DNA from 3 places in the Kribbella endophytica genome. Region 3 is predicted to be linked to each of the others. Evidence: riboswitches for the same ligand, from Rfam matches in the RefSeq annotation. Region 3 holds a riboswitch; each other region holds the start of a gene.
What was found. Region 3 has a riboswitch for glycine ahead of ACYVIO_RS02990 (L-serine ammonia-lyase). Riboswitches for the same ligand answer to the same signal wherever they lie in the genome.
Positions count from the first base shown of each region.

Region 1: linked by a shared signal. The riboswitch ahead of gcvP (aminomethyl-transferring glycine dehydrogenase) and the one ahead of ACYVIO_RS02990 (L-serine ammonia-lyase) in region 3 are both predicted to bind glycine.
Region 2: linked by a shared signal. The riboswitch ahead of gcvP (aminomethyl-transferring glycine dehydrogenase) and the one ahead of ACYVIO_RS02990 (L-serine ammonia-lyase) in region 3 are both predicted to bind glycine.

Region 1 covers NZ_BAAGUR010000001.1:3,584,933-3,589,143, reverse strand. The annotation lists gene gcvP (aminomethyl-transferring glycine dehydrogenase) at 1-2,621, opposite strand, end outside; glycine riboswitch at 2,667-2,768, opposite strand; glycine riboswitch at 2,769-2,861, opposite strand; gene ACYVIO_RS17220 (mandelate racemase/muconate lactonizing enzyme family protein) at 2,944-3,996, opposite strand; gene ACYVIO_RS17215 (helix-turn-helix transcriptional regulator) at 4,025-4,211, opposite strand, start outside.
Region 2 covers NZ_BAAGUR010000002.1:1,236,874-1,241,084, forward strand. The annotation lists gene ACYVIO_RS24240 (MerR family transcriptional regulator) at 91-708, shown strand; gene ACYVIO_RS24245 (dihydrodipicolinate synthase family protein) at 759-1,646, shown strand; glycine riboswitch at 1,662-1,753, shown strand; gene gcvP (aminomethyl-transferring glycine dehydrogenase) at 1,830-4,211, shown strand, end outside.
Region 3 covers NZ_BAAGUR010000001.1:618,186-622,396, forward strand. The annotation lists gene ACYVIO_RS02985 (alpha/beta fold hydrolase) at 1-387, shown strand, start outside; gene ACYVIO_RS02990 (L-serine ammonia-lyase) at 349-1,722, opposite strand; glycine riboswitch at 1,801-1,894, opposite strand; gene ACYVIO_RS02995 (hypothetical protein) at 2,032-2,961, shown strand; gene ACYVIO_RS03000 (DUF3817 domain-containing protein) at 2,963-3,295, opposite strand; gene ACYVIO_RS03005 (alpha/beta hydrolase) at 3,396-4,211, shown strand, end outside.

The DNA of each region.
Region 1 (4,211 bases), 3.0 Mb from region 3:
GTGATCACCGCGGCGGCGGTGTGCGGGGCGTTGCGCAGCGGGCTGTCGGCGACGCTGAAGTCACCCGCCGCGACCTGGTCGATCTCGGCGCGGATCGCGATCATCGCGTCGACGAAGCGGTCGAGCTCGGCGAGGTCCTCGGACTCGGTCGGTTCGACCATCAGCGTGCCGGCCACCGGGAAGGACAGCGTCGGCGCGTGGAAGCCGTAGTCGATCAGGCGCTTGGCCACGTCCTCGGCGGTGACGCCGGTCTTCGCGGTCAGCGCGCGCAGGTCGAGGATGCACTCGTGCGCGACGAGCCCGCCGGGTCCGGTGTAGAGGACCGGGTAGAACTCGTTGAGCCGGCTGGCGACGTAGTTCGCCGCGAGCAGCGCCGAGCGCGTCGCTTCCAGGAGTCCCTCGGCGCCCATGAGTTTCACGTACGCCCAGGAGATCGGCAGTACGCCGGCCGATCCGTACGGCGCGGCCGAGACGTTGGGCAGGAACGGCGCAAGGTGCTGCTTGACCGCGACCGGCCCGACGCCGGGCCCGCCACCACCGTGCGGGATGCAGAACGTCTTGTGCAGGTTCAGGTGTGAGACGTCGCCGCCGAACTGGCCGGGCTGGGCCAGACCGACCAGCGCGTTGAGGTTCGCGCCGTCGACGTACACCTGACCGCCGGCCGCGTGGACCGCGTCGCACACCTCGCGCACGTCCGCGTCGTACACGCCGTGGGTGGAGGGGTAGGTGATCATGATCGCGGCGATCGAGCCCTGGTGCTGGGCGATCTTCGCGTCGAGATCGGCGCGGTCGATGCTGCCGTCGGCGGCCGTCGCCACGACCGCGACCGACATGCCGGCCAGTACGGCGGACGCCGCGTTGGTGCCGTGCGCGGACGCCGGGATCAGGCAGACCGTGCGCTGGTCGTCGCCGCGGGACAGGTGGTAGCCGCGGATCGCGAGCAGGCCGGCCAGCTCGCCCTGCGATCCGGCGTTCGGCTGGACCGAGACTTCGTCGTACCCGGTGATCTCGGCGAGGTTCGCCTCGAGCTCGGCGATCAGCTCACGCCAGCCCGCCGTCTGGGAGTCCGGTGCGAACGGGTGGATCGAGGCGAACTCCGGCCAGGAGATCGCCTCCATCTCGGCGGTCGCGTTGAGCTTCATCGTGCAGGAGCCGAGCGGGATCATCGTGCGGTCCAGCGCGAGATCGCGGTCGGAGAGCTTGCGGACGTAGCGCAGGAGCTGGGTCTCGGAGCGGTGCGTGTTGAACACGGGGTGCTGGAGGTATTCCGAGGTCCGCTGCGTCGTTAGCTCGAAACCTTCCAAGTCATCGTTGCCCGAGGCACCGAAGACTCCCAGCACGTCCCGCACGATCTGGGCCGTTGTCGTCTCGTCGACCGAGATCCCGATCAGGTCGTCGTCGATGTGTCGCAGGTTGATGCCCTCGGCCTCGGCTTTCGCGATGAACTGCTGGGCACGGCCTTGGGTGCTGACGGTGATCGTGTCGAAGAAACTCGTGTGCAGGACGTCGAACCCGGCTTTGGACAGCGCTGCGGCCAGGGTCTTGGCATGGCCGTGGACGGTCTCCGCGATCGCCTTCAGGCCGTCCGGCCCGTGGTAGACGGCGTACATCGAGGCCACGACGGCGAGCAGGGCCTGCGCGGTGCAGATGTTCGACGTCGCCTTCTCGCGGCGGATGTGCTGCTCGCGGGTCTGCAGCGCCAGCCGGTACGCCGTACGGCCTGCGTCGTCCTTCGAGACGCCGACGAGGCGACCGGGCAACGATCGTTCGAGGTTCTTGCGGACGGCGATGTACGCCGCGTGCGGGCCGCCGTAGAAGAGCGGGACGCCGAAGCGCTGCGTCGAGCCGACGGCGATGTCCGCGCCCTGCTCGCCGGGCGGGACGATCAGGGTCAGCGCGAGCAGGTCGGCGGCGACGGTGACCATCGCCTTGCGCTCGTGCGCGGCCGCGATCACGGCGGAGTGGTCCCGGACGCGGCCGGAGACACCGGGCTGCTGGAGGACGACACCGTTGAGGTCGCCCTCGGGCAGGCCCCGGGACAGGTCGGCGACCTCGACCTCGAGACCGAGCGCCTCGGCCCGGCTCCGGACCAGCTCGATTGTTTGCGGCAGGCAATCAGCGTCGAGGACCGTCTTGCCGTCGTTCTTGTTGGAGCGGCGCATCAGCAGGACGGCCTCGACGACCGCGGTCGCCTCGTCCAGCAGCGACGCGTTCGCGACCGGCAGCGCGACCAGGTCCTGGACCATGGTCTGGAAGTTGAGCAGCGCCTCGAGCCGGCCCTGCGAGATCTCCGGCTGGTACGGCGTGTAGGCGGTGTACCAGGCCGGTGCCTCGAGGATGTTGCGGCGGATCACCGGCGGGGTGATCGTGTCGTAGTAGCCCTGGCCGATCAGCTGGACGGCCGGCTTGTTCAGCGCGGCGATCCGCCGCAGCTCGGCCAGGACCTCGGCCTCGCTCAGCGCCTCGCCGAGCGCGAGCGGCTTGTCCTGCCGGATCGACGCCGGGACGGCCATCTCGACCAGGTTGTCGACGCTGTCGTACCCGACGTCCTTGAGCATCCGCTCGACGTCGGCCGCCCGGCGCACGCCGAGGTGCCGGTCGGTGAAGGGTGAACCCGCCATGAGGAACTCCAGAATCCGGGTGGCACGCGCCACGAGATCGGGGTTCCTCCCCGCTCTGTATCGGACCTGAGAGTTTCCGCGCGGCCGTCGTACGGGCCTCGCTTGCACCGTCGGTGAGCCGGACGTCCGGCTGCTTTCCAGAGTTGCCTGACCGCGGCGGTACGGGGGCCTGAGAGATTCCCGGGGAGGATTTGCTCCTACGGCACCTGCACGGCGGCAGAATTCTCCCGCCGCGGATCAACAGCGTGTTCAGTTGTCGGTCGCACCTTAAGCGGGGCGCGGCCGGGCGCGCAAGGCCGGTGGTGCTGACAGCGCACGGGCCTCAGGTCAGTGTCAGGCCGAATCCGGGGCGGTCCGGGACGGTCAGATTGCCGTCCTCCCAGCGGTACGCACTGGTGTCGACACCGTCCGTCGTACCGGGCACGCCCTCGACCGTCGGGACGTTGCCGAGGCCCGCGGCCAGCTGTGCGGCGTACAGGGTCTTGAGCGGTAGTCCCCAGGCGTGCGGCGACGCCTGGCAGGTGATCCGCGGCATCACCTCGCGCCAGCTGGTCAGGCCGAACGACACCACGTCCATCAGCAGTACGTCGATGTCGCCGTTGGCCGCGATCTCCAGGAGGGGCTCGAGGTCCGGGTCGGACTCTCCCTCGGCGATCAGGGTCTGCGTCCCCTGCAGGTGCTTCTTGAGCCTCGCCAGATCGGCCGCGTCGTCGAGGAACGGTTCCTCGACCCAGTACAGGTCACAGTCCGCGACCGCCTCCAGATAGGTGATGAACCCGTCGCAGTCGTACCCGTCGTTGGCGTCCACCAGGATCCCGTGCTCCGGGTACGCCGCGCGCACGGCCCGCGTCACCTCGATGTCGCGCGCGTCGCCCTCGGCGCGTTCCATCCAGCGGTTTCCGCGCCCGATCTTCAGCTTGAACGCGCGATAGCCCGCCGCGTCGTCGGCCGCGCAGTGCGCCAGTACGGCGTCCACTCCGCTGGGCTCATCATCGAGGTCCGCGAAGTAGATCGCCCCGTCGTAAATCGGGATCGTCCGGGCGCCCTGGCTGCCGAGCATTGCGTGCACCGGCAGATCCAGGATCTGTCCCGCCAGGTCGTGCAACGCGAAGTCGAGCCCGCGCAGGCCGGGCTCCCTGACTCCCGTTGCCGGATCGATCAACTCGCCCACCGACCGCCCGACCACATCCTCGGGGATCGGCCCGGCCGCAAGGCCCCAGCCGGTCTTGCCCGTGTCGGTGTGCAGGATCACGACGTCGTCGACGCCGCCGTTCCCATGGCTCCCGAGCCGGGCGTTCCGCCCGATGGTCCGCGGATAACGGGACTGGATCGTCGAGTGTTCCACCCGGTGGACGAAGTGGTGGTCCAACGTCATCTGGACTCCTCAGCGTGGGGTTCCTTGCCTAGTCTGCTGCGTTGACCGCCCGCGCAAACCTCGTGGCCCAATCCTTCGCCGCCACGGCGAGTTCCGGCGGACCGACCACGCGGAATTCGGTGCCGAGGGCACCGAGTGAGAACAGCGGGCCGTCGAGCGAGTCCGTCTCCATCAGGACTCGGGAGCTTGTCGGCGTGACGACCTGGACCTCGGCC
Region 2 (4,211 bases), on a different contig from region 3:
TCAAGTCGGCGGCTTACCTTGAAGGAGTTGTGAGGAGTTGTAACTCCACGGATGTAGTCCGTTCCAGTCCGTACCCAGGGAGGCTCAGGCGTGACACGCACCGGCGACACTGATCTGACGGCGCAGTCGGCGTCGGAGGCACACGCCGACGCGGCTGCCGCAGCGGGGGTGCAGGGCCTGCTCTTCGACGACGACCTGCGCCCGATGCCGGAGGATGTCGGCTTCCGCGGCCCGACGGCCTGCGCGGCCGCGGGCATCACTTACCGTCAGCTCGACTACTGGGCCCGCACCGGCCTGGTGTCGCCGTCGGTCCGCCCGGCCACCGGCTCGGGCACGCAGCGGCTCTACGGCTTCCGCGACGTTCTTCTGCTCAAGGTGATCAAGCGGCTGCTCGACGCCGGCATCTCGCTGCAGCAGATCCGGACCGCGATCGCCCACCTGAGCAAGCGCGGCATCGACGACCTGACCCAGATCACGCTGATGAGTGACGGCGCCTCGGTCTACATGTGCACCTCGCCCGACGAGGTGATCGATCTGCTGGCCGGCGGCCAGGGAGTGTTCGGCATCGCCCTCGGTGGTGTCTGGCGCGAGGTCGAGGGTTCGCTGTCCGAGCTGCCGACCGAGCGCGCCGACGGCAGCGACGACGAGTCCGGCTCGCACGCGAACGACGAGCTCGCCGCTCGCCGCCGCGCCCGGATGACCGGCTGAACCACCCACAGCAAACAGTGCGCCCACTCACCGCGGAGACCTTGCGTGGTGTGTGGGCGACTTTGTTGTTACCCCTCGACGCCGACGACACGATCGACTTCGCCCGCCTCGAGACCCAGCTCGACCACCTGACCAAGGCGGGGCTGGACGGTCTGTACGTGCACGGTACGGCGGGGGAGTTCCAGACCCTGACCGAGGACGAGTACGACCGGATCAACGCCCTCCTCGCCGCGGGCACCGACCTCCCGTTCCAGATCGGAGCGAGCCACCCCTCGGCTCAGCTCCAGCTCGATCGCGTACGACGGGCCGCCGCGCTTCGTCCTTCCGCGATCCAGGTGATCCTGCCCGACTGGCTGCCGCTGAACGCCGGCGAGGCGCTGACATTCCTCGACCGCGTCGCCGAGACGGCGGGCGGCGTACCGCTCGTGCTCTACAACCCGCCGCACGCGAAGACGCAGGTCGGGCCCCGGCAACTCGCCGACCTGGCGCGCGCCGTACCGACGTTGATCGGGCTGAAGAGTGCCGGGGGAGACGCGGAGTGGTTCTCCCGAGCGCGCGACTCCGGCCTGTCGCTCTTCGTCCCCGGTCACTTCCTCGCGAGCATGACGCCGCTCGGCGCGGACGGCAGCTACTCGAACGTCGCCGCGCTCTCGCCGACCGGTTCCGTCAGGTGGTACGAGCTGGTCGAGACCGACCACCAGGCGGCACTCGACGTCGAACGGCGGATCGCGGAGTTCTTCGCCCAGCACATCGCGCCGCTGCAGGCCCGAGGCCTGTCGAACCCCGCGCTCGACAAGTTCCTCGCCGCGGTCGGCGGCTGGGCCGACGCCGGGACGCGCATGCGCTGGCCGATGGCCTTCGCCGATCCGGAACTGGTCGGACCCGCGCGGGTGACCGCGCGGCGGCTGCTGCCGGAACTCGACGAGGGCAACTGGTAACCTCGGGGTTGCCGTACACAGCACTCGGGAGAGTCCCAGGTTCGCCTGGGCGCCGAAGGGGCAATTCCTCCCCGGAACCTCTCAGGCCCATGGACCGGGTGCCGCAGGCGACTCTGAAGCGCGCTCGCCGCGTGACAGAGGGGGAGGCCACCGGCAGACCTGTCAGCAACGGAGCCTCCACTCATGACTGAGCACGACATCTCCCCACAGATTTCGGCGACCTTCGCCGACCGTCACATCGGTCCGCGCGCCGACGAGGTCGCCCGGATGGTGCAGACCCTCGGGTACGCCGACGTCGACGCGCTCGTCGACGCCGCCGTACCGGCCTCGATCCGCTCGACCGAGCCGCTGCGGCTGCCCGAGCCGGCCTCCGAGGTCGACGCGCTGACCGAGCTCCGTCAGCTGGCCGCCCGCAACACCGTGGCCACCTCGATGATCGGCCAGGGCTACTACGGCACGTTCACCCCGTCGGTGATCGTCCGCCGCCTGGTCGAGAACCCGGCCTGGTACACGGCCTACACGCCGTACCAGCCGGAGATCTCCCAGGGCCGGCTCGAGGCGCTGCTGAACTTCCAGACCGCCGTGTCGGACCTGACCGGCCTGCCGACCGCGAACGCGTCGCTGCTCGACGAGGGCACCGCCGCCGCCGAGGCGATGACCCTGGCGCTCCGATCCAACCGCAAGTCCAAGAGCAACCGCTTCCTCGTCGACGCCGACTGCTTCGCGCAGACGATCGCGGTCGTCGAGACCCGCGCCGAGGCGCTCGGCATCGAGGTCGTCGTCGCGGACACCACCGACGGCCTGCCGGACGGCGACTTCTTCGGCTTCCTGGTCCAGTACCCGGGCTCCGGCGGCGTCGTCCGCGACCTCAAGCCGCTGGTCACCGCCGCGCACGAGCGCGAGACGCTGGTGGCCGTCGCCTCCGACCTGCTCGCGCTGACGTTGCTCGAGGCACCGGGTGAGGCCGGCGCCGACATCGTCATCGGCTCGTCGCAGCGCTTCGGCGTACCGCTGTTCTACGGCGGACCGCACGCCGGCTTCATGTCGGTCCGGGCCGGCCTCGAGCGGTCGTTGCCCGGTCGCCTCGTCGGCGTCTCGGTCGACGCCGACGGCGCCCCGGCGTACCGGCTGGCCCTGCAGACCCGTGAGCAGCACATCCGTCGTGAGAAGGCGACCTCCAATATCTGTACGGCGCAGGTCCTGCTCGCCGTCGTCGCGTCGATGTACGCCGTCTACCACGGCCCCGACGGGCTGAAGGCGATCGCCGAGCGCGTCCACACCAACGCCGACAGCCTGGCCGCGTCGCTGCGCGCCGGTGGCGTCGAGGTCGTGCACGAGCAGTTCTTCGACACCGTCCTGGCGCGTGTCCCCGGCCGCGCCGCCGACGTCGTCGACACCGCCCGGCAGAACGGGATCTGGCTGCGTCTCGTCGACGCGGACCACGTCGGCATCTCCTGCGACGAGAAGACCGACGCTGCCGCGCTCGGCCTGGTCTGCAGCTCGTTCGGCGTCCGGTACGACGCATCGCTGGCCGGTGGCAACCTGTCCGAGGCCGTCGTCCGGACGTCGGACTTCCTGACCCACCCGGTCTTCAACACGCACCGGTCCGAGACCGCGATGCTGCGCTACCTGCGCAAGCTGTCCGACTACGACTACGCGCTCGACCGCGGCATGATCCCGCTCGGCTCGTGCACGATGAAGCTGAACGCGACCACCGAGATGGAAGCGGTCACCTGGCCCGAGTTCGCCGACGTGCACCCGTTCGCGCCGATCGAGGACGCGGCCGGGTACGTGAAGCTGATCGGCCAGCTGGAGCGCTGGCTGGCCGAGGTGACCGGCTACGCCAAGGTCTCGATCCAGCCGAACGCCGGGTCGCAGGGCGAGCTCGCGGGCCTGCTGGCGATCCGCGGCTACCACCGGGCCGAGGGAAACGAGGAGCGCAACGTCTGCCTCATCCCGTCGTCGGCGCACGGCACCAACGCCGCCTCCGCGGTGATGGCCGGGATGAAGGTTGTTGTTGTCAAGGGCAACGATGACGGCACCATCGACCTGGACGACCTGCGGGCCAAGGCGACCGAGCACGCGGACAAGCTGGCCGCGATCATGATCACCTACCCGTCCACGCACGGCGTGTACGAGGAGAGCGTGACCGAGGTCTGCCAGATCGTGCACGACCACGGCGGCCAGGTGTACGTCGACGGCGCGAACCTGAACGCCCTGCTCGGCCTGGCCAAGCCGGGCGAGTTCGGCGGCGACGTCTCGCACCTGAACCTGCACAAGACCTTCTGCATCCCGCACGGCGGCGGTGGCCCGGGTGTCGGTCCGGTCGCGGTCGCCGCGCACCTGGCGCCGTACCTGCCGAACCACCCGCTTCTGGGCCAGGCCGGTCCGGACTCCGGCGTCGGCCCGATCTCGGCGGCGCCGTTCGGCTCGGCCGGCGTGCTGGCGATCTCCTGGGCCTACATCCGGATGATGGGCGCGGAGGGTCTGACCTCGGCGACCAAGGCCGCCGTCCTGACCGCGAACTACGTCGCCAAGCGGCTCGAGAACGCGTTCCCGGTGCTC
Region 3 (4,211 bases):
CGGACCGCCGCCCTCGCCGCCAAACCGGTCGCCTGGTTCGACACCCGCGAGGCCGCCGCCGAGCGCTACCTGAAGGTCTCAGGACTCCAGGGTCTGGTCGATCCCGCGAGCAAGGCCGTCGGCCACGGCCTGCTGCGGGTCGACGGCCGCTGGCGTCTCGCGCTCGACAACAAGGCGTTCGGCGTCGGCGCGCCCAACATGGCCCGTCTCGTCCGCGACGCCCAGGCGCACGTCGTACTGGCGCGTGGCGAACTCGACCCGATGAACACCGACACCGAGCTCGCCGCCCTGCACGACCGCGTCGTCACGCTGCCGGGCCTCGGCCACAACGCCCACGTGGAGGACCCGTCAGCACTCGATCACGTTGACGGCCAGGCCGCCTCGTGACGTCTCCTTGTACTTGACCTTCATGTCGGCGCCGGTCTCGCGCATCGTCTTGATCACCTTGTCCAGCGTGACCACGTGCACCCCGTCCCCGTGCATCGCCATCCGGGCCGCGTTGATCGCCTTCACCGAGGCCATCGCGTTCCGCTCGATGCACGGGATCTGGACCAGCCCGCCGACCGGGTCGCAGGTCAGGCCGAGGTTGTGCTCCATCGCGATCTCGGCCGCGTTCTCGACCTGCTCCGGCGTCCCGCCGAGCACCTCGCACAGCCCGGCGGCAGCCATCGAGCAGGCCGACCCGACCTCGCCCTGACAGCCGACCTCGGCGCCGGAGATCGACGCGTTCTCCTTGTAGAGCACGCCGATCGCGGCGGCCGCCAGCAGGAACCGGACCGTGCCGTCCTCGGTCGCCCCCGGGACGAAGCGGCGGTAGTAGTGCAGTACGGCGGGAATGATGCCCGCGGCACCGTTCGTCGGCGCGGTGACGATCCGGCCGCCGGAGGCGTTCTGCTCGTTCACGGCGAGCGCGAACAGGTTCACCCAGTCCATCACCTTGAGCGGGTCGACCGACCACTTGTCGCTGCTCAGCTTCTGGTGCAGGCCGTGCGCGCGGCGCGGGACCTTGAGGCCGCCGGGCAGGACGCCCTCGGTCTCGCAGCCCTCGTCGACGCAGTCCTGCATGACCTGCCAGATGTGCAGCAGGCCCTCGCGGATCTCGGACTCGGTCCGCCAGGCCAGCTCGTTGGCGAGCATCACCTCGCTGATCGGCAGCCCGGACTCGCGGCACCGGTCGAGCAGCTCGGCGCCCGACAGGAACGGGTACTTCAGCGGCGTCCGGTCCGGGACGATCCGGTCACCGGCCGCCGCGTCCTCGTCGACGACGAACCCGCCACCGACCGAGTAGTACGTCCGTTCACGCAGTACGACGCCCTCGGCGTCGCGGGCGACGAAGGTCATCCCGTTCGGGTGGTACGGCAGCGCCTTGCGGCGGTGCATCACCAGCTGGGAGTTCTCGTCGAACGCGATCTCGTGCCCGCCGGCCAGCCGCAGCGTCTTGGCCGCGCGGATCGCCTCGACGCGCCCCTCGACCGAGCGGGTGTCGACGGTCTCGGGGTCCTCGCCCTCGAGTCCGAGCATGACGGCCTTGTTGCTGCCGTGCCCGTGCCCGGTCGCGCCGAGCGAGCCGAACAGCTGCGACTCGACGGCCGTCGTCCGGGTGAGCAGGCCGTCGGCGGCGAGGCCGACGGCGAAGGTCCGGGCCGCGCGCATCGGTCCCACGGTGTGGGAGCTCGACGGGCCGATCCCGATACTGAACAGGTCGAAAACGCTGATCGCCATCTGGAGGTTCCTTCCGGTCGTCGTTGACCGATCGGTGTGCCTCCCCGCTCTGTCAGACGTGCTGTCTTCCAGAGGTGCCTCGCCCGTGCGGTGAGGGTGCCTGAGAGATTCTTGGGGAGAGTTGCTCCTACGGCGCCCGGGTCGGTGCCCGGGTCTCTCCCGCACGGGTTCATGCGGCGTGTGGTGCTGACGGTCGCGACGGTACGGCGGACCCGCGCTCCCCGTCAATCCGGCCGTGCACTCCACAGAGGGAGAGCGTTCCCCCGCACGGGGGATCCCTCGGAAGCACCACCACCACAAGCTGAACACATGACGACGAGCACGCATCCGCACGACCACGCACCGGGCGAGACGACGACGCCGCGGTGGATGCGCTGGGCACCTCTCGTCTCAGCCGGGCACGCGGCGGCGTACGGGCTGGTGCGGTTGTGGTTCGCCACTGGGCACGCACCGGACTGGGAGCTGCCCGGGAGCGACCTGCTGATCTCCTACTGGCTCTCGCTCGCGTTCTGCGTGCTGAGCGCGGCTCTGCTCGTGCTGCCGGTGTCGCGGGTGACCATCGGGCTCACCTGGGCAGCAGCCGCCGGCTGGGTCGCCGTGTGCGGCTTCGCGCTGCTCGACGTCGTCGCCGCCGTACTGCCCGGCCTCGGCATCCCCTTCGACCCACTCGGTCTACTCAGCCGCCTCGGCGGCCTCACTGGCGCGGCACTGCTCGCGGCGACCGCTCTGGCCAGGCAACGACAGCTCGACCCGTCCTGCCTGCGCTGCAGCGGCAGCCGCCGACCGGTGACGTCCACACCCCGCTGGGCCATCGCCGGAGCAGCCGTCGCCGCAGCAGGCTGCCTCATCCGCCTGGCGGCTCAGGCGGTCGTCGGGTTCGGCAGCACGCCGTACGACGCGGGCTCGGCGGTGATCCTCTTCGAGACCGGTTTCCTGCTCGCCGGCCTCCTGCTCCCGCTCCTACTGGTCACCCGCGCCAGCCGGATCTTCCCGCGCTGGATGCTGCTGCTCCCCGGCGGCGGACTCGGCGCCGGCATCACGGCGTACTTCGGCGTCGGACTGCTCCAGATGTTCGCGGCAGTGCTGCAGCACGAGCCGATCTTCGGGGACATCGACCTGCCCGAGGCGTTCTTCTGGGTCGCCGTCCCGGCCTACGTGCTCTGGGGCGCGGGACTGCTCGCCGCGACGTACGGCTACTACCTCCGGACGCGCCGGCCCTGCCGCGGCTGCGGCCGGTGAGTCAGCCGAGGCGGTTGGTGCGGGCTGCCCACAGCTCGAAGAACCAGGTGAACAGCGGCGGGATGCTGGCGGCCAGCGCGAGCAGCGTGGTCGTCCAGGTCCAGCGCAGCGGCTTACGGACGACCGCGACGGTCAGCACGTAGGCGACGAAGATCCCGCCGTGGATCGGCCCGAAGATCTGGACGCCGATCTCGTTGTCCGACAGCACGTACTTGAACAGCATCCCGATCAGCAGCCCGGTCCAGGAGATCGCCTCGGCGATCGCCACCACCCGGAACCAGGTCGCATGCTTCGAACCAGCCGGCGCGTCCACGGCTGCAACAGTCTCGGTCATCAGACCAGTGACCCTAACAACCCCACCCAACCCGCTCCCGGGTTCCCTCCGGGTCGCCACCGGATGCCGCTCAGGGTCGGCGCGGCGAAAGATCGTCCCAATGAAGAGACCCATTGTTTGGTGTGCGGCCGCGGCCGCCGTACTGGCAACGTTGACTGTGCCGGCTGCCGCGGCGCCGTCCGTCGACTGGGCAGCTTGCCAACCCGAGCCCGGCGACACCCCCGAGGACATCGCCCTCCTCCCCGGCTCCGAGTGCGCGACGCTGACCGTGCCGATCGACTGGAACAAGCCAGGCGACGGCACCTTCGAGCTCGCCGTCGCCCGGCGGAAGGCTCAAGGCGAGCGCGTCGGCGTACTGGTGTTCGGCCCCGGCGGGCCAGGCGACTCCGGCGTCGAACGGATCCGCACCGGTATGAGCAGGTTCAGTCAGCAGCTCGAGGACCGCTTCGACGTCGTCAGCTTCGACCCGCGCGGTGTTGCCCGCAGCAACGCGGTGAAGTGCTCGGCCGCACTCCTCGCGCGCCAACCCTCGCCGATCCTCAAGAGCCAGAGCGATTTCGACGCGACCATCAAGTACAACCACGACCTGGCCACGGACTGCCGCAAGAACACAGGCCCGGTCTACGACCACCTCGACACCCTGCAGACCGTGCGCGACGTCGACGCGATCCGCGCTGCCCTGGGTGAGCAACGGATCTCCTTCCACGGCAGCTCGTACGGCACGTTGGTCGGCCAGCAATACGCCCAGCGCTACCCGCAGCGAGTACGCGCGCTGGTGCTCGAGAGCGTCTTCGACCACGGCCGCGCGACGACCGGCGAGTTCCTCGACGAGCAGGCCTGGGCGGGTCAGGACTCGTTCGACGAGTTCGTGAAGTGGTGTACGACGGCAACGACCTGCGCCCTGCACGGCCAGGAC